DNA from 2 places in the Streptomyces pallidus (ex Mingjun et al. 2026) genome. Region 1 is predicted to be linked to the other one. Evidence: riboswitches for the same ligand, from Rfam matches in the RefSeq annotation. Region 1 holds a riboswitch; the other holds the start of a gene.
What was found. A riboswitch is a leader RNA that binds a small molecule or an ion and turns the genes downstream of it on or off. The one in region 1 is predicted to bind glycine.
Positions count from the first base shown of each region.

Region 2: it holds a riboswitch for glycine, as region 1 does, so the genes downstream of both, gcvT (glycine cleavage system aminomethyltransferase GcvT) here and gcvP (aminomethyl-transferring glycine dehydrogenase) in region 1, are expected to answer to the same signal.

Region 1 is NZ_CP196181.1:6,373,715-6,385,610, reverse strand. Features, by position in the region: gene ACSHWO_RS28380 (PhzF family phenazine biosynthesis protein) at 1-641, shown strand, start outside; gene ACSHWO_RS28375 (CPBP family intramembrane glutamic endopeptidase) at 678-1,502, opposite strand; gene ACSHWO_RS28370 (glutamate-cysteine ligase family protein) at 1,597-3,135, opposite strand; gene ACSHWO_RS28365 (hypothetical protein) at 3,630-4,247, shown strand; gene ACSHWO_RS28360 (DUF5999 family protein) at 4,516-4,713, shown strand; gene gcvP (aminomethyl-transferring glycine dehydrogenase) at 4,837-7,722, opposite strand; glycine riboswitch at 7,920-8,018, opposite strand; gene ACSHWO_RS28350 (PRC-barrel domain-containing protein) at 8,132-8,512, shown strand; gene ACSHWO_RS28345 (DNA polymerase IV) at 8,528-9,997, opposite strand; gene ACSHWO_RS28340 (MerR family transcriptional regulator) at 10,075-10,713, opposite strand; gene ACSHWO_RS28335 (bifunctional nuclease family protein) at 10,895-11,371, opposite strand; gene ftsR (transcriptional regulator FtsR) at 11,424-11,896, opposite strand, start outside.
Region 2 is NZ_CP196181.1:2,558,625-2,570,520, forward strand. Features, by position in the region: gene ACSHWO_RS10845 (ABC transporter substrate-binding protein) at 1-701, opposite strand, end outside; gene ACSHWO_RS10850 (ABC transporter permease) at 743-1,735, opposite strand; gene ACSHWO_RS10855 (enhanced serine sensitivity protein SseB C-terminal domain-containing protein) at 2,345-3,085, opposite strand; gene ACSHWO_RS10860 (enhanced serine sensitivity protein SseB) at 3,159-3,893, opposite strand; gene ACSHWO_RS10865 (AAA family ATPase) at 3,993-4,658, opposite strand; glycine riboswitch at 4,886-4,989, shown strand; gene gcvT (glycine cleavage system aminomethyltransferase GcvT) at 5,172-6,287, shown strand; gene gcvH (glycine cleavage system protein GcvH) at 6,385-6,765, shown strand; gene glyA (serine hydroxymethyltransferase) at 6,785-8,041, shown strand; gene ACSHWO_RS10885 (L-serine ammonia-lyase) at 8,338-9,720, shown strand; gene ACSHWO_RS10890 (hypothetical protein) at 10,000-10,326, shown strand; gene ACSHWO_RS10895 (SsgA family sporulation/cell division regulator) at 10,503-10,910, shown strand; gene ACSHWO_RS10900 (AMIN-like domain-containing (lipo)protein) at 11,058-11,588, shown strand; gene ACSHWO_RS10905 (flavodoxin family protein) at 11,646-11,896, opposite strand, start outside.

The sequences.
Region 1 (11,896 bases):
GGGCCCTGCGCTGGTTCACCCCGACCGCCGAGGTCGACATGTGCGGCCACGCCACCCTGGCCACCGCACACGTCCTCGCCGCCGGCGGCCTCGCCCGGGGCCCGATCCGGTTCTCCGCCCGCTGCGGCGCCCTCAGCGCCGAGACCGCCGAGGACGGCACCGTCACCCTGGACTTCCCGACCTCCGACCTGACGCCCGTCGCGCCCGACCCCGCCGTGCACGCGGCCCTCGGCGCCGACATCCGGTCCGTCCACGACACGTCCGCGCACGTCGGGGACCTGGTCGTCGAGCTGGCCGACGAGCGGACCGTACGCGGGCTCACCCCCGACATCGCCGCCCTGCGCGGCTACGCCCGCCGCGGGGTGATCGTCACCGCACGGGCCGAGGACCCCTCCCGCGGCTACGACTTCGTCTCCCGCGGCTTCTTCCCGGCCTTCGGGATCGACGAGGACCCGGTCACCGGCAGCGCCCACACCGCCCTCGCCCCGTTCTGGGCCGAACGCCTGGGCCGCACACGACTGACCGGCCTGCAGGGCGGCGCCCGCACCGGCCTGGTGCGCGTCACCCTGGCGGGCGACCGCACCCTCCTGACCGGGAACGCCGTCACCGTCATCGACGGGGAGCTGCTCACCCGCCCCTGAACCATCCGCCCGCCGCCGGCCCCCCGGAACCGGGTACTACGAGGGGGTCGGCAGCCAGCCCACCTTGCCCGCGAGCAGCGCGTACCCGCCGAAGGCCACGACGTCGAGCAGGGCGTGCGCGACGACCAGCGGCATCACCCGCCCCCACCGGCGGTAGGCCACCACGAAGACCGCGCCCATCACCATGTTGCCGACGAAACCGCCGATCCCCTGGTAGAGGTGGTACGAACCGCGCAGCAGCGAGCTGGCCACCAGCGAACCCGTCGGGGACCAGCCCAGCTGGTCGAGCCGGCGCAGCAGGTAGGCCAGCACGATGACCTCCTCCACCACGGAGTTCTGCACCGCGGAGAGGATCAGCACCGGGAACTTCCACCACACATCAGGCAGCGCCTCGGGCACCACCGTGAGGTTGAACCCGCTCGCCCGCGCCGCCAGGTAGAACGCCAGCCCGGCGCTCCCGATCCCCGCCGCCACCAGCGCCCCTCGCGCCAGGTCCCAGCCGGGCCGGGTGCGGTCGAAGCCCAGCGCGCGCAGTCCCGGCACGCCCTCCCGGGTCAGCAGGTGGGCGACCAGCAGCACGGGCACCAGGGCGGTGCAGATCCCGAAGAGCTGCCAGGCCAGGTCCAACCAGGGCCGACCCGGCGCGTACGAGCCGTTGAGCGTGGCGGCCTGGTCCTTCAGGCCGCCGGGCTTGGTCAGCGAGCCTATGAAGCTGATCAGCGAGGAGACGGCGCTCGCGCCCAGCGACAGGGCGAGCACGAGCAGCGTCTCGGTGCGCAGCAGGCTCCGCCGCCCGTCCTCGTCCAACGACCCGACCACCGGCTCCTGCTGCGCCCGCACGTTCGACTCCCGTTCCGCCATCCCGTTCCGACCACCCCATACTGCCTCTTCGGCGGCGGAACGGGATCAGCGGACGGCGTTCCGGCTGCTGCGACGAGCCGGACCCGGCCCGGGCTCAGGGCCTCCGGGCCGGCACCGGCGCCCCCCTCTCCTGGGCGGGCAGGCCGACCGGCCAGGTGTGCACGGGGTCGCCCTGGTGCATCAGCTCGCTGTAGCGGCGGGTGATCGCGGCGAGCGCCGCGTCCCGGTCCAGGCCGGACGCGAGCGCCCGGTGGTAGGTGTCCACCTGCCAGGTCGCCCCGTTGACGCGCCGCCGGCAGCGCTCCTCGATGATGCCGAGGTAGTGGTCCCGGTCGGCCCGCTCGACGCCCCAGGCGTCCAGGCCGGCTGCCGCCATCGGCAGCAGCTCGTCCAGCACCAGCCGCACGGCGGGGACGCTGGCCAGTCCGCCGCCGCGGCCGCGGCGCGGCCACCGCAGCCGGGCGTCGATCCCGTACCGGCAGGCCGCGTCGAAGTTGGCCTCGGCCTCGGCGAACGGCAGCCGGGTCCACACCGGGCGCGGCTCGTCGGCGAGGGTGCGGACGAGCCCGTAGTAGAAGGCGGCGTTCGCGACGACGTCGGCGACCGTCGGCCCGGCCGGCAGCACGCGGTTCTCCACCCGCAGGTGCGGCACCCCGTCGGCGACCCCGTACACGGGCCGGTTCCAGCGGTAGACGGTGCCGTTGTGCAGGACCAGCTCCTGCAGGCTCGGCACCCCGCCCTCGGCGAGCACCCGCAGCGGCTCCTCCTCGTCGCAGATGGGCAGCAGGGCGGGGAAGAAGCGGACGTTCTCCGCGAAGAGCTCGTACGCCGAGTCCACCCAGCGCTCCCCGAACCAGGTGCGCGGCCGCACCCCCTGCGCCTGGAGCTCGGGCGGCCGGGTGTCGGTGGCCTGCGTGAACAGCGGCGGCCGCGACTCCCGCCACAGCTCGTGCCCGAACAGGAAGGGCGAGTTGGCGCCGACGGCTATCTGCACGGCGGTCACCGCCTGGGCGGCGTTCCACACGTCGGAGAACCGGGCCGGCGTCACCTGCAGGTGCAGCTGTACGGAGGTGCAGGCGGCCTCCGGCACGATCGACCCGGTGCTCCAGGTCAACCGTTCCACCCCGTCGATGTCGAGGAGGAAGTCCTCGCCGCGCAGCATCAGGATCTGCTCGTTCAGCAGCGAGTAGCGGTCCACCGCCGAGAGGTTGGCGGTGACCAGGTCGGAGCGGGTGATCGTCGGCAGGATGCCGATCATCACCACGCCCGCGTCGATCGCCGCGGCCTGCCGGTGGGCATAGCCGAGCCCTGCGCTCAGCTCTTCGGCGAGCTGGTCGAATACCCGGCCGCCGAGCCGGTGCGGAAGTACGTTCACCTCCAGGTTGAACATTCCGAGTTCGGTCTGGAAATCCTGGCTCGCAATGCGATCGAGAACCTGGGCATTCAGCATTCTCGGCATCCCGTCGGCCCCCGCCAGATTCAGCTCGATCTCCAGCCCCATCATGTTCTTGGGGCGGTCGAACCGCTTCTCCGCCAGAAGCCGCTCCAGTCCCTCCAGGCACTCGTGGAGCTTCCTCCGATACCGCTGGCGATCGGACAGGTCGAATCCGCCCGCCACGACCTTCTCCCCCATCGAAGCGTCCCTCCTCGAGTGGGCATCGCCCGGGCATCCGGACGCGCCTGTACGGTCGATGATGCCCCGGAGGCGAGATCTGTAACGCGGCGGGGAGGGGCGCGGCGGGGAGCGTGCGCCGGTTTGGCCGAAGGGCGCCATGGCACATTCACCTGGCAAGCAACTGTATGCAAATTCCGCGTCGGTTTTGCCGGTTCCGGATAATCGGCGCTTTCCAGCCGAGCCCCCGTCAGGTAACCTCCGAGGTCAGCGCGACGTGTTCGCGTGTATCCGGCATGGATGCCATGTCAGCGGGACCGGTAAGCGCCTTGCCCGGAATAGCCGGGCAGGCTAGCCGAAACACTGCGTGAACACATGTCGTATAAACTCCGCAAACGAGGCAGAGAGTTGGCGCGCGGCCATTGCCCCTCAGCCCCCCTCTGGCCCCAGAATGCGACAGCGCCGTCCGCACCTGCCCCTGATCCACAGGTCTCCCAAGTGAGAGGCGACCCACCATGCCGCTGCATGTCCCCCCGGCTCCCGCGCCTGCCCTGCGCAGCGTCCTCGCGGCACTCGGTTCCCCCGCAGCCCTCGCGGCGGGCACCCCCGCCCTGCGCGCCGTGCAGGGTCCGCTGACCGCCGAGCTGCCGCTGCCGGTCCACGTCCTCGACCGGCTCGGCATGTCCCAGCCGGCCGCCCCGGCCCGTCCGCCCCGCACCCGGCTGACCGGCTGGCGGTTCCTGATCCGCAGCGGCGACCGGCACATCGCGGCCGCGGACACCCGGCTGACCGCGGACGGCTGGGTCTTCTCCCATTTCTTCGAGGGTCCCTACGTCGCCGCCACCGAGCGGGCGCTGCGGCAGGCGGAGGCGCTCGGCAACAGCTACCAGCCCCGGCTGCTGTCCGTACCGGAGCTGTACATGCTGACCCTCTGGCTGCACGGCGCCGTCGGAGCCGATGCCTCCGCCGGGCTTCCGGCCGCTGCGGACCTGCTGGTGCCACTGGCCCCGGCGCCGCCCGGCATCGCCCCGTACCGGCCGCATCCGGTGTCCGAGCTGCTGCCCGTCATGACGCACCGGCTCACTCCCCCGGCCCCGCCGGTGCGGCCACCACTGGCCGCTCCGGCCGCCTGAGCTCGACCCCTCCCCCCGGACGGCCCATCCGGCGTAGTCCTGCCGGGCCACCCGCGAACCACCCGAAATGACAGGGGAGTTGGGATGAACCGCCCGCACGGGTGATGCGTCATCAATCTGTGAGGACAGCTGCCGGAAATCCCTGCGGACCGAGGTCCGGAGGGCAACACTGGGACTGACCACTTCTAGTCGTCGACCACGGGGGGCGGCCATGAACAAGGCATCGAGCCGCAGCACACAGACCACACCGCAGCGAAAGAACGCATCCATGTGCCAGCACCAGCCAGCGTGCCCGTCAGCCGACTCCGCCGACCGGGAGGCCGCGAAGCCCGTGGCCAACCACCCGGAACAGGGCTGGAGCCTGCTGTGCAACGGTGTCCTGCTGTTCGAGGACACCGGCGAGCTGCTGCCGGACGGCCAGATCATCGCACCGCACCGCCCTCTCGTGGCGGCGCAGGCGGCCTAGCCGACGCCGGCTCGACGGAACGCCGGAACTGCCGAAGCCGAAGGGGCCAGCCCGGGAGCGATTCTCCCGGGCCGGCCCCTTCAGCGTGCAGTCACCTCACACTTCTGTGTCAGGTCCCGCGGATCAGGCGTCGTACTCGTCCAGCGGCGGGCAGGAGCAGACCAGGTTCCGGTCGCCGAAGGCACCGTCGATGCGGCGCACCGGCGGCCAGTACTTCTCGGACGCCGAGACGCCGCCGGGGAAGACGGCCTCGTCCCGGGTGTACGGGTGCGGCCACTCGCCGCCCAGCGCCGCCGCGGTGTGCGGGGCGTTGCGCAGCGGGTTGTCCTCCACCGGCCACTCGCCGGTGGCGACCCGCTCGACCTCGGCGCGGATGGCGATCATCGCGTCGCAGAACCGGTCGATTTCGGCGAGGTCCTCGGACTCCGTCGGCTCGATCATCAGCGTGCCGGCCACCGGGAAGGACATGGTCGGGGCGTGGAAGCCGTAGTCGATCAGACGCTTGGCGATGTCGTCCACGCTCACGCCCGTCGCCTTCGACAGCGGACGCAGGTCGATGATGCACTCGTGCGCGACCAGGTTGCCCGGGCCGGTGTAGAGCACCGGGTAGTGCGGCTCCAGGCGCTTGGCGATGTAGTTGGCGCCGAGCACGGCCACCTGGGTGGCGCGCTTGAGGCCCTCGCCGCCCATCAGGCGCACGTACGACCACGAGATCGGCAGGATGCCGGCCGATCCCCACGGCGCGGCCGAGATCGGGCCGACGCCCGTCTCCGGGCCGGCGGTCGGCTGCAGCGGGTGGTTCGGCAGGTACGGGGCCAGGTGGGCCCGGACACCGACCGGACCGACGCCCGGACCGCCACCGCCGTGCGGGATGCAGAAGGTCTTGTGCAGGTTCAGGTGGGAGACGTCGCCGCCGAAGTGCCCCGGCTTGGCGAGGCCGACCAGGGCGTTCAGGTTGGCACCGTCGACGTAGACCTGGCCGCCGGCCTCGTGGACCTGGGCGCAGATGTCGGCGACGTGCTCCTCGAACACGCCGTGCGTGGACGGGTAGGTGATCATCAGCACGGCGAGCTCGTCGCGGTACTGCTCGATCTTGGCGCGCAGGTCGTCCGTGTCCACCTCGCCGTCGTCCGCCGTCTTGACGACGACGACCTTCATACCGGCCATCACGGCGCTGGCGGCGTTGGTGCCGTGCGCGGAGGACGGGATGAGGCAGACGGTGCGCTGCTCGTCGCCGTTCGCGCGGTGGTAGGCGCGGACGGCGAGCAGGCCGGCGAGCTCGCCCTGGGAGCCCGCGTTCGGCTGGATGGAGACCTTGTCGTAGCCGGTCACCTCGCAGAGACGTTCCTCCAGCTCGTTGATGAGCGTGAGGTACCCCTCGGCCTGCTCGACCGGGGCGAACGGGTGCAGCTGGCCGAACTCCGGCCAGGTCACCGGCTCCATCTCGGTGGTCGCGTTGAGCTTCATCGTGCAGGAGCCCAGCGGGATCATGCCGCGGTCCAGCGCGTAGTCCTTGTCCGCGAGCTTGCGCAGGTAGCGCAGCATCGCGGTCTCGGAGCGGTGCTGGTGGAAGACCGGGTGCGCGAGGTACTCGTCCGAGCGCAGCAGGCCCTCGGGCAGCGCGTCGGCGGTGGTCCCGTCCAGCGCCTCGATGTCCGCCGTGACGCCGAAGGCGGCCCAGACGGCCTCGATGTGGGCGCGCAGGGTCGTCTCGTCGACGGAGACGGAGACGTGGTCGGCGTCGACCTGGAACAGGTTGACCCCGCCCTCGCGGGCGGCGGCCACGACCTCGGCGGCCTTGCCGGGCACCCGGGCGGTCAGGGTGTCGAAGTACGAGCCGTGCACGAGCTCGACCCCGCCGGACGTCAGACCGGCCGCCAGCAGGGCGGTGTAGCGGTGCGTGCGGCGGGCGATCGTCCTCAGGCCCTCGGGACCGTGGTAGACGGCGTACATGCCGGCCATGACGGCGAGCAGCACCTGCGCGGTGCAGATGTTGCTGGTGGCCTTCTCACGGCGGATGTGCTGCTCGCGGGTCTGCAGGGCCAGGCGGTACGCCTTGTTGCCGTCCGCGTCCACCGAGACGCCGACGAGGCGGCCGGGCAGCGAGCGGGCGTGCTTGTCCTGGACGGCCATGTAGCCGGCGTGCGGGCCACCGAAGCCCATCGGGACGCCGAAGCGCTGGGTGGTGCCGACGGCGATGTCCGCGCCCAGGGCACCCGGGGAGGTCAGCAGGGTCAGCGCGAGCAGGTCGGCGGCGACGGCGACGATCGCGCCGAGCTCGTGGGCCTGGTCGATGACCGGCTTGATGTCCCGGACGGCACCGGAGGCGCCGGGGTACTGGACGAGGACGCCGTAGACGCCGCGCTCGGCGATCTCGGCCGGGATGCCGGCGGACAGGTCGGCGACGACGACCTCGATGCCGATCGGCTCGGCGCGGGTCTCGATCACGGCGATGGTCTGCGGCAGGGCGTCGGCGTCGACGAGGAACACGTTGCCCTTGGCCCTGCCGACGCGGCGGGCCAGGGTCATGGCCTCGGCGGCGGCGGTGCCCTCGTCGAGCAGGGAGGCGCCCGAGGTCGGCAGGCCGGTCAGGTCGGCGACGACGGTCTGGAAGTTCAGCAGGGCTTCCAGGCGGCCCTGGGAGATCTCGGGCTGGTACGGCGTGTACGCGGTGTACCAGGCCGGGTTCTCCATCACGTTGCGCAGGATCACCGGCGGGGTGAAGGTCCCGTAGTAGCCGAGACCGATCATCGAGGTCATGACCTGGTTGCGGCCGGCCAGGGCGCGCAGCTCGGCCAGCACCTCGGCCTCGGTCCGCGCCTCGGGGAGGTTGAGCGCCTCGGCGGTCTTGATGACGTCCGGTACCGCGGCGGCGGTCAGTTCGTCGAGCGAGCCGTAGCCCACGTGGGCGAGCATCTTGGCCTGCGCCTCGGCGTCCGGGCCGATGTGGCGCTGCTCGAAGGGGATGCCTCGCTCCAGCTGGGAGAGCGGAATGCGGTTGGCGGTCATGTACGGAGGCCTCCTGGGTCGTACGACCTGCGAGGGGCGCCACGACGCGGGCGCCCGGACGGCCTCCCCCTCTGTCATCTCAACCTGAGAGCTTCACCGGCTCCTGCGGAGGTCGTCCACGGGGGCCGGCTTTCACCGTCGGTGAGGGGTGGAACCGGCACTACGGGCCCGGCGCCGCCCCTGCTTTCCAGAGTGGCCTCGTCCGTGCGGTACGTATGCCTGAGAGATTCCGGGGAGGATTTGCTCCTTCGGCGCCTCCGTAAGAACTCGGTGGAGGACTCTCCCGCACAGGGTCAGCAGCCACCACCCAGCCTACCAGCGAGGTTCCCGGACCTCCCTCGAGTGGCCCCCTCCAGGGAAATGGCCTTTTGTTGTCATTACGGAGGAGTTGCGACCACGTGGAGGGACCGTGCAGACAGATATCGATCCCCGCAGCCTGATCGGCCGCAAGGCGTTCGACCGCAACGGCACCAAGATCGGAACCGTCGACGAGGTCTACCTCGACGATGCCACCGGCGTCCCGGAGTGGGCCGCCGTCCGGACCGGTTTGTTCAGTCGGGACGCCTTCGTCCCCCTGGAGCCGAGCGAGCTGGTGGGCGACACCCTGCACGTCCCGTTCGAGCGCTCGCTGATCAAGGACGCCCCGGACTTCGGCGTGGGCCGCCATCTGTCCCCCGAACAGGAGTTGCAGCTCTACCACCACTACGGGCTGGACGTCTCCCTCCCCTCCGACTTCACGTTCAACGGTGATTTCGGCCACGTGGCCAACGGCGAGCAGGGCGAGGAGTAGCCCGGCCCGCCCCGGTCACCCGGCCCGCCCCACCAGGGGCAGCGGATCGGACGGCTCCAGATCGGGGTCGTCCACCCGGAAGGTGCGGACCCGGCCCGGAGCGGATCCGGGCTGCTCGAACCGCACCGTCACCCGCCCGAGACCACTGCCCTGCACCCATCCCGGTCCGTAGACGGCGTGGCGGACGTCACGCCCGGCCGCCCAGCGCCGCTCACGGGCCCGCTCCGACTCCTCGGCCGATCCGGCGGTCGCACCGGTCACCTCGTGGCCCGTAGCGGCCCCAGGGGCCTCCTGCGCCCCTTCCGGTCCCTCGCCCCCGCCGGCCACCGCAAGCCCTGCGGGCCCTTCCGGCCCGGCCCCCTCGTCGGGGGCGTCGTCCGCGTCCCCGGCCACTTCGGCGGCTTCGGCGGCGGCCCGGGACTGTGCGAACAGGTCCTCCTGCGTGAAGTCCGCGAGCCCGGTCACGCCCACGCCCAGCAACCGCACCCCGCCGGTGGTGTCCACCACCTCCAGCAGCCGCGCGGCGGCCTCCCGGACGACCGCAGGATCGTCCGTGGGCCCGCGCAGGGTCTCGGACCGGGTCAGCGTCGAGAAGTCGTACCGCCGCACCTTCAGCACGATCGTGCGCCCCGAGTGCCCGGAGGCCCGCAGCCGCTGCACGCACCGGTCGGCGAGCCGCTGCACCTCGATCCGGATGCGGACCCGGTCGTGCAGGTCCACGTCGAAGGTGTCCTCCACCGACACCGACTTCGCGTCGCGCTCGGCGACCACGGGCCGGTCGTCCAGGCCCAGGGCCATCCGGTACAGCCCCACCCCGTGCGACCGCCCGATCAGCCGGACCAGCTCGTCCTCCCCGGCCTCGACGAGCTCCCCGACCGTGGTGATCCCGGCCCGCCGCAGGTGCTCCCCGGTGGCCGGCCCCACCCCGGGCAGGGTGCGCACGGACATCGGCGCGAGCAGTTCCCGCTCGGTGCCGGGCTCGATCAGCAGCAGCCCGTCCGGCTTGGCCTCCTCGGAGGCCACCTTCGCGAGCATCTTCGACCCGGCCAGCCCCACCGAGCCGGTCAGGCCCGTCGCGGCCAGGATGTCCGCCCGCAACCTCTCCCCGGTCTCCCGGGCGGACCGGGAGTCCCGGGCGCTGCCGCCCGCCTCCAGGTCGACGAAGGCCTCGTCGAGGCTCAGCGGCTCCACGAGCGGGGAGAGTTCCCGCAGCAGGCCCATCACGATGTCGCTGACCGAGCGGTACAGCTCGAAGCGGGGGACCAGGTAGGCGCCGTTCGGGCAGAGCCGCCTGGCCTGGGCCGTCGGCATCGCCGAGTGGACCCCGAAGCGCCTGGCCTCGTACGAGGCGGTGGCCACCACCCCGCGCGGCCCCAACCCGCCGACGATCACGGCCTTCCCGCGCAGGCTCGGCTTCGACGCCTGCTCCACCGAGGCGTAGAAGGCGTCCATGTCGAGATGGAGGATGGTCGGCGCGGATCTCACGGCACCGATGCTGCCCTACGCCACTGACAATGCCGAGGCCGGGCGGGCAGGCGGGCGGCGGACGGGGTCCGCGGGGTTCAACCGGCCCGGTTGCGGCGGGCCGCCAGCTCGTCGGCCGGGTTGTGCCCGACCACGGTCTCGCCGGTGTCGACCCGCTCGCCGTGCAACTGCGACAGGGCCTTCTCCACGTCCCGCCAGACCACGCCCACGGCGATGCCGAAGATCCCCTGGCCGCCCTGGAGCAGCCGCACCACCTGCTCCGGCGAGGTGCACTCGTACACGGAGGCGCCGTCGCTCATCAGCGTCATGCGCTCCAGGTCCGAGAATCCGCGCTCCCTCAGGTGCTGGACGGCGTTGCGGATGTTCTGCAGGGCGACGCCGGTGTCCAGGAAACGCTTCACGATCTTGAGGACGACCACGTCCTTGAAGCTGTACAGGCGCTGGGTCCCGGAGCCGTACGCGGGGCGCACCGTGGGCTCCACCAGCCCGGTCCGCGCCCAGTAGTCGAGCTGCCGGTAGGTGATGCCGGCCGCCGCGCAGGCGGTCGGCCCGCGGTAGCCCACCTGCTCGGCCGTCTGGGAGCCGCCGTCCGACGCCGTCGGCGAGGTCTCCGGCTGGCGGCGCGCGGAGCCCGTCGTACTCCCGAGGAGCGGGTACGGCCCACCGTCACTCCGTGCGGGGATGCCCCCGGTCGTACCGTCGCCCGTGACTCTCACGCCGACCCTCCGTCCTTGACCTGCCCCCTCGAAGGTAGGCAGTCACCAGGGGTGCGTCAACGATCGCCACACTCGGCACGCCGAGTGATAATCACCCTGAGAGTGGTTTCCCGTGCCCTTCGAAGGGGCAAGGTTAACTGAATGGGGCGAAGGTCTCATCGGCTTTGACAAGTTCGATGTCTCACTGCTGCGGCCCGGTACCGAAGTCCTCCGGCGAAATCTGGTCGAGGAACTCGCGGAACTTCTCCACCTCGTCCTCCTGCTCGTCCGGGATGGCGATTCCGGCGTCGTCCAGCACGCCGTCGCTGCCGTAGATCGGCGTTCCCGTCCGCAGGGCCAGCGCTATGGCGTCGGACGGCCGCGCGCTCACCTCGACCCCGCTGGAGAAGACCAGCTCCGCGTAGAAGACGCCCTCCCGCAGATCCGTGATGCGGACCTCGGTGAGCTCTTCGCCCAGCGCCTCCAGCACGTCCTTGAACAGGTCGTGGGTCAGCGGACGGGCAGGGGCCATGCCCTGCTGCGCGAAGGCGATCGCGGTCGCCTCCCCCGGTCCGATCCAGATGGGGAGGTACCGGTCGCCTCCCACTTCACGCAGGAGCACGATCGGCTGGTTGGAGGGCATTTCCACCCGGACACCCACAACATCGAGCTCGTTCACAAAGCAACCCTAGGACCTGCCCGGCAGGTTTGGGTAGTCGGGGCCGAGCCGGTCAGTGCAGCCGCACCCCGAGGGCCGCTTGCACCAGCACCTCGTGGAGCCGTACGGACAGCCCCGCGAGCTCTCTCGCGGTGGCCTCCGCATGGGCCCTGGTCTGGGGGTTGCGATGCCGTCTCAGCGGGGCCACGACCTGCTCCACGAGACCCGCCTCCCGGTCCGCGGCCGCCTTCATGGCCCGCAGGTGGCGGGGCTCCAGCCCGAACCGGCCCAGATCGGCCACCAGCCGGGCCACGGTCAGCGCATCGCCGTCGTACCCGCCCCCCGGAGCCTCCGCGAGCAGCCCGTACGACTCCCATTCGGCCAACTGGGCCTCGTCCACCTCGGCCGCGGCGATCAGCTCGGCCCGGCCGACGCGGGTGCCGGCGGGCAGCTCGCGCCCCGACCGGGTCGCAAGGGACCCGGCCCCGGCTCCGGCCGCCGCGGCCGGCTCCGCGGCGTCGCCGTGCGCCGCGGGCGCCGGGATCC
Region 2 (11,896 bases), 3.8 Mb from region 1:
GTGTACGTGGCGCCGGTGTCCTTGCCCGCCGGGACCGGCGAGGAGGACGGCATGGCCAGCAGGTAGCTGAAGTCGGAGTTGGCGCTCGCCAGGTTGAAGACGATCGTCTTGTCGTCCGGCGTCTCGACGGACTTCAGACCCATCTTGCCGGGGTCGGTGTCCTTGTACGGGCCGGGGTACTTCTGCCCCTGGTCGAGCAGGTCGATCAGGTAGGTGGGACCGCCGGACAGCACGTCCTGCGCGAAGACGCGCTCGACGCCGTACTTGATGTCCTTCGAGGTGATCGGCGTGCCGTCCTCGAACTTCACGCCGTCCTTGATCTTGAGGGTGTACGTCTTGCCCTCGTTGCTGATCACGGGCAGGGCCTCGGCGAGGTCCGGGACCAGCTTGGTGCCCGCCACGCCCGGCTTGCTGTCGTACGCCAGCAGCTGGCGGACGTAGAGCCGCTGCATGTTCCACACGAAGCCGTAGTAGGCACGCGCCGGGTCGAGGTAGTCGACGTCCTGCGGCGACCAGAGCTTGAGCTCGCCGCCCTTCTCGGTGGACGGGTTCACGATGCCGGTGGTGGCGGCGTTGAAGGCGGCGCCGCCGGCGCCCTTGCCCTCGGTCTTCTTGTCGCCGTCGTTGCCGCCGCACGCGGCGGTCAGCGACAGCGCGGCGATCACGGCGGTGATCGCGAGGGCCTGCTTTCTGCGGATCACGTTGGTCCAACCTCCAGAGGTGGGTGAATCGGTGGAGCGGTTCAGCTGCCCTTGGGGTCGAGTGCGTCACGCAGCCCGTCCCCGAAGAGGTTGAACGCCAGGACGGTGATGAAGATCGTCATACCCGGGACCACCATGTACATGGGGTCGTCCTGGTAGATGGGGACGGCGTCGGAGAGCATCTTTCCCCAGGACGCGGTCGGCGGCTTGACGCCGGCGCCGAGGAAGCTGAGGGCCGCCTCCGTGAGGATGTTGGTCGGAATGATCAGCGTCGCGTAGACCAGGATCGGCGCGACCAGGTTGGGCAGCAGCTCCTTGACCAGGATGTAGCCGCGGCCGGCGCCGAGGCTGCGCGCCGCCTCCACGTACTCGCGTTCGCGCAGCGAGATCGTCTGGCCGCGGACGATACGGCCGATGTACGGCCATCCGAAGAAGCCGATCACGACGATCAGCACGCCCATCCGGACGCCCGAACCCTCGAACCCCCAGAGGGAGTTGGGTACGACCGAGACCAGTGCGATGGTGAACAGCAGCTGCGGGAAGGCCAGCAGCAGGTCCATCAGGCGGCTGATGACGCCGTCCACCCAGCCGCCGAGGAACCCGGCGAGCGCGCCGAGCAGGCTGCCGATGGCGACCGAGACGAAGGCGGCCAGGAAGGCGACGACCAGCGAGATGCGGGCGCCGTAGACGATCCGGCTGAACACGTCGCGTCCGTTGGTGGGTTCGACGCCCAGCAGGAAGTCGGAGCTGATGCCGCCCCAGGAGCCGAGCGGCGTGCCGAGGTCCGGGTCGATCATGTCCTCGTGGAACTCGTTGGGCGGGTGGCCCAGCAGGCTCACGATCTGCGGCGCGAACACCGCCACGAGGATCAGGAGGATCACGACCACGCCGCCGGTGAGCGCGACCTTGTCGCGCTTGAGCCGCATCCAGGCGATACGGCCGGGCGAGCGGCCTTCGATGGCCTTCGCAGGGACGTCGGCTACGGCCACGGGTGCGGTTGGTTCCGCGCTCGTGTCGTGCAGTGGTGCCGTCATCGTGGTGGGACCCCTCTCGGCCGACGGGTTGCCGGCCCATGCCCGCCGCTGTGGCGGCGTTGGTGCGGAGTGGCGCTCTTGTGCGTGGTGACACGCAGGACTGAACAAAGTGCGGGAGGTGCAGGAAATGCAGGAAGTGCGGGAGGTGCAGTGGTGCTCGGTGCGTTTTCGGGCATGCCCGGGCACGCTCGGAGCGGTGCTGCTGCGGTGCGGATGAGGTGCGGGTGCCGTGCGGAAAGCCGTGCGGAAGTACGCGAAAAGCGGTGCGGAACGACAAGCGACGTGCAGGGAGCGAACCGTTTCCCCGGGGACCCGGCGGCTCTTGGGTGGGGAGTCTTCATCGGCGCTGCGATCAGCCGCCAGACCCGCAGATGAATGGATGCGCAACCGTGATGTGAGGGTCGGGTTCCCGTTATCCGGACTGTGGAGTCGGCTCAGCGGAGCAACACCGTCCGTTCGGTGCACAATCGGACAACGCGCCCAACTCGCGGTAGGTGTAGGTCTTTTGGGCACGCATCAGCGAAGAAATCCGGACAAGAAGAAGGCCGCGGGGAACGGAGTGTTCCCCGCGGCCGGAGCGTCGTGCGGCGCGGTCGTCCCAGCTGCCGGTCAGTACGCCGGGGCCTGCCCCTCGCGGTCGTAGAACGGGCGCGTCTGCGACCGGAGCCACATCGCGACGGGGTCGTGCTCGTCGGCCAGCGCCACCGTGCACACGGGCACCCCCTCGGGCACCGCGCCGACGGACTGGCGCATCATCTCCCGTACGGACTGGAGCGCGGGCGCGGAGGCGTCGTACAGGTCGAGCCCGACGGCGAGGTACGGCGACCCCAGGGCGGGCTGCACCCAGGCGCGGCGCAGCGACCGGACGGCCGGCGTGCGGTGTGCGTGCTGGGTCAGCAGCCCGTAGAACTGCGGGAGCTCCAGCGCGGGCTCGGACAGCCTCAGCGGGCCCGCCGGCATCCGGTCCAGGCCGGTGGCGATCCGACGCAGGTCGGCCCAGGGGATGCCGAGGCCGCCGCCCTGGGCGTGCGGATTGAGCCACAGGCCCCAGCGGTCGGGGTACAGGGCGCGGGCGATGTCCCGGCCGGTGACCACCTCGTAGCCGCGGTTCCAGCCGCTGGCGGCCAGTTCCTGCGGGGAGGTCACACAGGGCGCGTAGCCGAGGCCCTCCAGCTCCATGCCGCCGTACTGGGCGTCCGGTGAGCCGGGGCTGCCCTGCCAGAGCAGCATCCACAGCCGGCCCTCGGCAAGGGCCTGCAGAAGTGACTCGTAGGTCTCGTAGCGCCCTGGAGTCACTTGGCGCATGATGTGCTCGACCTGCCCGGCCGCGGCAGTGCCTGACGCACTCACCGGTACCCCTCCTCGTCCGCACGCGTGTCCAGGCCACCCGTGCGGCCAGGAGATGTCACCAGCTTAAGCGTCACTAGGGCACGTAGAAGGGGCGTACGCGCGTAACGATGAAGTCGACCACCGGGTCCTCGGCCGAGTCCAGCAGGACCAGCTGCACCGGCCAGGGCGACGGAACCCGGGTCAGGGCCCGGGCGAGGGCCTCGCGCGGCGCGTTCTGCGCGGCCGGATCCCGTCTCGACAGGCGGACACCGATGCACAGCTCCGGGTCCCCGCCCTCGACGCTGGCGAGGCAGCGGTGCGCGGCCACGACCAGCCCGGTGGTCCGGAACTCCTCGGCCGCCGCGGCCAGGAAATCCACCGGGTCGTCCTGCCAGTCGGGCTCGAAGAGGCGGACGCGGCCACCGCTGGCGGGCCCGTCGAGCTCGGTCCGGCCGATCCGGCACAGCTGGGCGACGGCGGGCGGGGGCAGCGGGACGCCGACGGCGCCCTCCGGGTTGACGGCGATGCCCAGCTGCGGGGGCAGCCCGCGGGCGAACTCGACGGCGGGGGCCACGGCGAAGTCCATGGCGGGGCCGACGCAGGCGCGGAACTGGGCCTCGGAGCTGTAGACGGGGACGTACGCCGCCCCGCCGATCTCCATGGTGGGCAGGGTCAGGGAGGGGCTGTCCGGGCCGCCCCCGCCGGGCAGCGGCACCCACACCCGGCTCCGGCCCAGCACCTCGACGATCCTCGGGCCGGCGTCGGGCACGCCCAGGGCCGCTCCGAGCACCTGCTCCAGCTCGTTCTCCGGCCAACCGCCGCCGTGCATCTCCGCCTCCGCTTGTCGCGCCGTGTACCGGCGAGCGTAGCCGCCCGGGCCGGGCCCCCGAACCGGGCCCTCGCCGTCCCGCCCCGCCCCCGGCAGGGCTCAGGCCCCGCCGGGCTCCGCGGGCCGGAAGGCTATGCGGGTCAGCCGCGCGGCCGCGGCCCGGTCCAGCAGCACCACGGAGGCGCAACCCGCCGGCAGCGGGCCCGACTCCGCGGCCCGCACCAGCCGGCGCACCGCGGCCCGGTGCCGGGCGAAGGCGTACGCCGACACGCCGCGGCCCCGCGCCGCCTGCCCGGACAGGGCCTCGTGCGGGGTGGCGTCCAGGATCAGCAGGTGCAGGCCCCGGCCCCGGCGCCGCGCGGTCGCCGCCAGCAGCCCCCGCACCCAGCGCTGCGTTCCGCAGTCGTGGACGACGACCGAGGCGCCGGAGCGCAGGACCGACCACAGCCCCCAGTAGTGCGCGATCCGCACCAGCGGGCGGTAGACGGCGTACGGCACGGCCGCGGGCATGCGCCGCTCCCAGCGCTCGCGCACGTCCTGGGAGTCGATGCCGCCGCCCTCGGCGGCCCGCTTGATCAGCGTGCTCTTGCCGCCGCCGGGCAGGCCGGAGACCACGACGATGTCGCCCTCCGCGAAGCCGAGCCGGCACGGCCCGAGGTCGCCCCGACCGCGCAGGTCGCGCACCGGTCCGTGGTGCTCGCGGGCCCGCTGGGCGGGCACTGCGTCCGCGGTCCCGGCGGTCGCCAGAACTCCGAATCTCCGCACAAGATCGCCTCCCCCGTGTCGGGCCTCGAAGACCCATGCCCACTGAGTGTAAAGAGACGGTAATTCCAAGGGACCGGTTCCGGCCGCCCCCTCCGACCCCGGACACCGCAGGCCGGACGGCGAATGGGCGAATGAGCGAATGACACAGTCTTTCGGTCCCGCCCACCCGGTTCGCGCAGCGGCGTGCAATGATGTGCGCCATCTGGACCAACTGCATACCGGCCGCTTGAATCCGCGCGGGAGAGTCCCGGCAGGCCGCGAGGCCGTGTCCGGGCGCCGAAGGAGCAAGTACCTCCCTTGAATCTCTCAGGCCCCGTACCGCGTGGATGAGGCAGATCTGAAAAGCGAGCCGCGCCCTTCCCGTCCCCCGCGGCGGACCGGGGCGTGCTCCACCCAAGGTGCAAGTCGGCGTTCCCGTTCCCGCGGGACTCTCGGCGAACCTCTCAGGTTCCGATGACAGATGGGGAGGAACGTCCTCGTCATGTCATGCCCTGGGACCCGGGAGCCACACCCATGAGCACTGCCCCCCGCCTGACCGCCCTCGATGCGCTGCACCGCTCGCTCGGTGCGACCATGACCGACTTCGCGGGCTGGGACATGCCGCTGCGGTACGGCAGCGAGCGCGACGAACACAACGCCGTGCGCACCAAGGCCGGCCTCTTCGACCTCTCCCACATGGGCGAGATCACCGTGACCGGTCCGCAGGCCGTGCAGCTCCTGGACTACGCCCTGGTCGGCAACATCTCCACCGTCGGCGTCGGCCGCGCCCGCTACACGCACATCTGCCAGGAGGACGGCGGGATCCTCGACGACCTGATCGTCTACCGCCTGGCCGAGACCGAGTACATGGTCGTCGCCAACGCCTCCAACGCCCAGGTCGTCCTGGACGCCCTCACCGCGCGTGCCGACGGCTTCGACGCCGAGGTCCGCGACGACCGCGACGCGTACGCGCTGATCGCCGTCCAGGGCCCGGAGTCCCCCGGCATCCTGGCCTCGCTCACCGACGCCGACCTGGACAACCTGAAGTACTACGCCGGCCTGCCGGGCACGGTCGCGGGCGTGCCCGCCCTGATCGCGCGGACGGGCTACACCGGCGAGGACGGCTTCGAGCTGTTCGTCTCCCCCGAGCACGCCGTCGAGCTGTGGCAGGCGCTGACCGAGGCGGGCGCGGGCGCCGGCCTGGTGCCCTGCGGCCTGTCCTGCCGCGACACGCTGCGCCTGGAGGCGGGCATGCCGCTGTACGGGCACGAGCTGACCACCGCCCTGACCCCGTTCGACGCAGGTCTGGGCCGGGTCGTGAAGTTCGAGAAGGAGGGCGACTTCGTGGGCCGCGCCGCCCTGGAGGCCGCCGCGGAGCGCGCCGCCACCAACCCGCCGCGCAAGCTGGTCGGCCTGGTCGCCGAGGGCCGCCGCGTCCCGCGCGCCGGGTTCCCGGTCGTGGCCGGTGGCGAGGTCATCGGCGAGGTCACCTCCGGCGCCCCGTCCCCGACGCTGGGCAAGCCGATCGCGATGGCGTACGTGGACGCGGCCCACGCCGCGCCCGGCACCTCCGGCGTCGGCGTGGACATCCGCGGTACGCATGAGCCGTACGAGGTCGTCGCCCTGCCCTTCTACAAGCGGCAGAAGTAGCGCCCGTGCGGCGGCGGCCGCCGGCCGCCGTCCGACGCGTCTCACCACGCAAGACCACTGTTCGTTCGCACTCCCCCGCATCCAGGAGAATCAGGTCATGAGCAACCCCCAGCAGCTGCGTTTCAGCAAGGAGCACGAGTGGCTGTCGGCCGCCGAGGACGGCGTCGCCACGGTCGGCATCACGGAGTTCGCGGCCACCGCGCTCGGTGACGTCGTCTACGCCCAGCTCCCCGCGGTCGGCGACACGGTGTCCGCGGGCGAGACCTGCGGCGAGCTGGAGTCGACCAAGTCGGTCAGCGACCTGTACTCCCCCGTCACCGGCGAGGTCGTCGAGGCGAACCAGGACGTCGTGGACGACCCGAGCCTCGTGAACAGCGCTCCGTTCGAGGGCGGCTGGCTGTTCAAGGTCCGCGTCACGGAGGAGCCGGCCGACCTGCTCTCCGCCGACGAGTACGACCAGCTCACCGCCGGTAAGTAACTGACCACAGGGGATCCTGATGTCCGTTCTGAACACCCCCCTGCACGAACTCGACCCGGACGTCGCCGCCGCCGTCGACGCCGAGCTCGTGCGCCAGCAGTCCACCCTGGAAATGATCGCGTCGGAGAACTTCGCTCCGGTCGCCGTCATGGAGGCCCAGGGCTCGGTCCTGACCAACAAGTACGCCGAGGGCTACCCGGGCCGCCGCTACTACGGCGGCTGCGAGCACGTCGACGTCGTCGAGCAGATCGCGATCGACCGGATCAAGGCGCTGTTCGGCGCCGAGGCCGCGAACGTCCAGCCGCACTCGGGTGCGCAGGCCAACGCCGCCGCGATGTTCGCGCTGCTGAAGCCGGGCGACACGATCATGGGCCTGAACCTGGCCCACGGCGGTCACCTGACCCACGGCATGAAGATCAACTTCTCCGGCAAGCTCTACAACGTGGTCCCGTACCACGTCGGCGAGGACGGCCAGGTCGACATGGCCGAGGTCGAGCGCCTCGCCAAGGAGACCAAGCCGCAGCTGATCGTCGCCGGCTGGTCGGCGTACCCGCGCCAGCTGGACTTCGCCGCCTTCCGCCGGATCGCGGACGAGGTCGGCGCGTACCTGATGGTCGACATGGCCCACTTCGCGGGCCTCGTCGCCGCGGGCCTGCACCCGAACCCGGTGCCGCACGCCCACGTCGTGACCACCACCACGCACAAGACCCTGGGCGGTCCGCGCGGTGGCGTGATCCTCTCCACCCAGGAACTGGCCAAGAAGATCAACTCCGCGGTCTTCCCCGGCCAGCAGGGCGGTCCGCTGGAGCACGTGATCGCCGCCAAGGCGGTCTCCTTCAAGGTCGCGGCCTCGCCCGAGTTCAAGGAGCGCCAGGAGCGCACCCTGGCCGGCGCGCGGATCATCGCCGAGCGCCTGGTCCAGGAGGACGTCAAGGCCGTGGGCGTGGACGTGCTCACCGGCGGCACCGACGTGCACCTGGTCCTGGTGGACCTGCGCAACTCGGAGCTGGACGGCCAGCAGGCCGAGGACCGCCTCCACGAGATCGGCATCACGGTCAACCGCAACGCCATCCCGAACGACCCGCGGCCCCCGATGGTCACCTCGGGTCTGCGGATCGGCACGCCGGCCCTGGCCACCCGCGGTTTCGGCGCCGAGGACTTCACCGAGGTCGCCGACATCATCGCGGAGGCCCTGAAGCCGGCGTACGACGGCGAGGCCCTCAAGGCGCGCGTCTCGGCGCTCGCCGCGAAGTTCCCGCTGTACCCGTCGCTGTAGGCCACGGCTCGAAAGGCCCGGCCTTGTGTCACACAGGGCCGGGCCTTTCTCATGGCCCGGGCTCGCGGTCCGCTGCGTCGGGACCGCGACAGCCCCCGTACAGGCCGGCGTAACCGCCGCCCCCCCCGAACTGACGTACGCTGATGAACCGGGCACGGGCGCCCACGAGGTGATCTTTGCCCGCAATCCCCTGCAAGATCCGCCCCTCCGTCGGCCGCCTCGACACGCTGCGAGACCGGCAGGACGGTCCGCTCCCCGCCACCGCGGGGGTGAAAAACTCCCAGGAGTCCGCCACCGTGGCCATTTCGGTTTTCGATCTCTTCTCGATCGGCATCGGTCCGTCCAGCTCTCACACCGTGGGTCCGATGCGCGCCGCCCGCATGTTCGTCGCGCGGCTGAAGAAGGACGGTGTGCTCGCGCAGACCGCCTCCGTCCGGGCGGAGCTGTACGGCTCGCTCGGTGCGACCGGCCACGGCCACGGCACCCCGAAGGCGGTGCTGCTCGGCCTGGAGGGGCACTCCCCGCGCACCGTGGACGTGGAGACCGCCGACGACGAGGTCGAGCGCATCCGCAGGACGGGCCGGCTGCGCCTGCTCGGCACCGAGATAGGGAGCGCGCACGAGATCGCGTTCGACGAGCCGAGCCAGCTGATCCTGCACCGCCGCCGGGCCCTGCCCTACCACGCGAACGGCATGACCCTCTTCGCGTACGACGCCTCGGGCGCCCCCCTGCTGGAGAAGACCTACTACTCGGTCGGCGGCGGCTTCGTGGTGGACGAGGACGCGGTCGGCGAGGACCGGATCAAGCTCGACGACACGGTGCTGAAGTACCCCTTCCGCTCCGGTGACGAGATGCTGCGCCTGGCCAAGGAGACCGGCCTGTCGATCTCCTCGCTGATGCTGGAGAACGAGAAGGCCTGGCGCACGGAGGAGGAGATCCGCGAGGGCCTGCTGGAGATCTGGCGGGTCATGCAGGCCTGCGTCTCGCGCGGCATGTCCCGCGAGGGCATCCTCCCCGGCGGCCTGCGGGTCAAGCGCCGCGCGGCGGCCACGGCGCGCCAGCTGCGCACCGAGGGCGACCCGCTGCTGCACCGCAGCGAGTGGACGACGATCTACGCGATGGCGGTGAACGAGGAGAACGCGGCGGGCGGCCGCGTCGTCACGGCCCCCACGAACGGCGCCGCGGGCGTCCTCCCGGCCGTCCTGCACTACTACGTGAACTTCGTGCCGGGCGCGGACGAGGACGGCGTGGTCCGCTTCCTGCTCGCCGCGGGCGCGATCGGCATGCTGTTCAAGGAGAACGCCTCGATCTCCGGCGCCGAGGTCGGCTGCCAGGGCGAGGTCGGCTCCGCCTGCTCGATGGCGGCGGGCGCCCTGGCCGAGGTCCTGGGCGGCACCCCGGAGCAGGTCGAGAACGCGGCCGAGATCGGCATGGAGCACAACCTGGGCCTGACCTGCGACCCGGTCGGCGGCCTGGTCCAGATCCCGTGCATCGAGCGCAACGGCATGGCGGCGGTCAAGGCGGTCACTGCCGCGAGGATGGCCATGCGCGGCGACGGCAGCCACAAGGTCTCCCTGGACAAGGTCATCAAGACCATGAAGGAGACCGGCGCCGACATGAAGGTCAAGTACAAGGAGACGGCCCGCGGCGGCCTCGCCGTCAACGTCATCGAGTGCTGACCTGACCCGGTCTCCGTACGGACGGGACCCCGGGCGCCGCGGCGCCCGGGGTCCCGTGCGTTTCCCGGCAGCCACTCGCCCGACCTGCGGCAACCGCCCGGATTTTCCCGGACGTTGAGGTTTGACGTGGATTGATCACGCTTCAGGGCGAACCGTGGGGGCTGGGGGTGGTACGGGGTGGTCCGGTGCGCAAGGGTGATCACGTGACGTCGCGGCCCCACCCCGGCGGCCGGCCAACCGCCGTGGACCGCAGCCCCTTCCCCTACGGAGGACCTCACCATGGCAAGCACCCGTAGCGCCCGCGTGATCGCCGCGCTCGCCGCGCTCCCTCTCGCCGCCCTGCTCTGCTCGGGCACCGCCGAGGCCGACAGCGGAGCCGGGGCGGGCATCTCGTCGAACGCGGCCGCGGCCGAGATCTTCGGCAGTGGCGTCCTCGGTTCCAACGCCGGCAACTCCTCGACCACCCAGCAGGTCGCCACCGGCTCCGGGGCGACCAACCAGAGCAACGGTGTCCAGCTGGCCGGAACCGACTCCGCGACCGTCGGGCAGAGCAACGGGAACGTTCCGCTCGTCGTCTCGCCCGTCCCGGTCGAGCCCGTCCCGTAGCCGCCCGGTGACCCTGCGGGCCCGTCCTCCGGCCGGAGGGCGGGCCCGTTCCCGTTCCTGTGCGAGGACGGGTCCGGGGACCCCCGGACCCGGGACTTTCGACCCGGTGGTGCGGGCCCGGGGGTGGACTAGCTTGGCGAGTCCCCCGTCACACCCCGAAGGGAGGGGAACCGGCCGTGGCCGTCATCGAGCACCGCGTCCTCCCCGTCCGCCTGGAGGCCGCCCCCGAGCCCGTCCCGCTGCAGGCGGCCTTCACGTACCGCTCCGACCGGCCCTGGGAGCTCGCCCTGGACTTCCAGGGGGCGGGCCGACACCTGGCGCGCCGGGTGTTCTCGCGGGACCTCCTGCTCGACGGGGAGGCGTGCGCCACGGGCGCGGGCGACATCCGGGTATGGCCCCGTCGGCGCCGCAGCGAGCCGCGGGTGTACCTGGCCTTCAGCAACGGCGAGCAGAGCTGTGCGGTCTCCGCCCGGGCCAAGGACGTCCGGGCGCTGTGCCGGCGGCTGGTGGAGTTGGTGCCCAGGGGCGAGGAGCAGCGGCACTACGACCTCGACGCGGAGCTGGACGGCCTCCTGATCAGGTGACGCGCCGACCCCCCGTCCACGAGGTGCCGGTTCGGGCGATTTCAGCGGAATGAGAATTTTGGTCGGTTTCGCCGCAACCATCGGCGCGCAGGGAGTGTCTCCGGCAGTGACACAGGTCCCCGTCTCTTGAGAACCAGGGGGGACGTCATGAACCACCTCCGCCGCCGGCAGACCGTGGCCCTTGCCACGGTGGCCCTCCTCACCGCCGGAATCGCCCTCGCCGCGCCCGCCTCCACCGCCCCGGCCCCGGCCGCCGCGGCGGCCGGGCGCACCGCCCTCCCGCTCGTCGTGAACGCCCGCTGGGCCGGGCACTGCGCGTACGACCGGATCGTCGTCGACCTGCGGGGACGTGTCCCCGACGTCGAGGTCACCCGCGTCCCGAGGCTGTACCGGGACGGGTCGGGCGAGCCCGTCCCGCTGGCCGGGAAGCACTTCCTCCAGATCCGCCTGCACCCCGCCGACGCGCACCTGCGCTCCGGCGAGAGCGCCTACCGCGGGCCGAAGCTCGCCACGATCGACCTGCCCGCCCTGAAGGGCTTCGCCATGACGGGCGACTTCGAGGGGTACGTCACCTTCGGCGCCGCCTTCGACAGCAGGCCGTCGTACACCTCGTTCACCCTGCGCTCGCCCGACCGGTTCGTGCTGGACGTCGCGCACCGCAGCGTGTGCTGCGGCTGAGTCGAGCCCCCGTACGGCCGGACGGCCCTGCGACCGTCCGGCCGTACCGCCTGGCCGTCAGCGGTGCTCGGGGTTGGGGTAGTCGAAGCGGCAGCCGGCGTCCCAGGCCGAGCGCTGGTTGCCGTGGGCGGGGATGCCGCCGGAGCGCTTGAGCAGGGCCGCCAGGTGCATCAGGTTCCACGACATGAACGTCGTGTTCCGGTTGGTGAAGTCGTTCTCCGGTCCGCCGGAGCCCGGGTCGAGGTAGGAGGGGCCCGGACCGGCCTCGCCGATCCAGCCGGCGTCGGCCTGCGGCGGGATCGCGTATC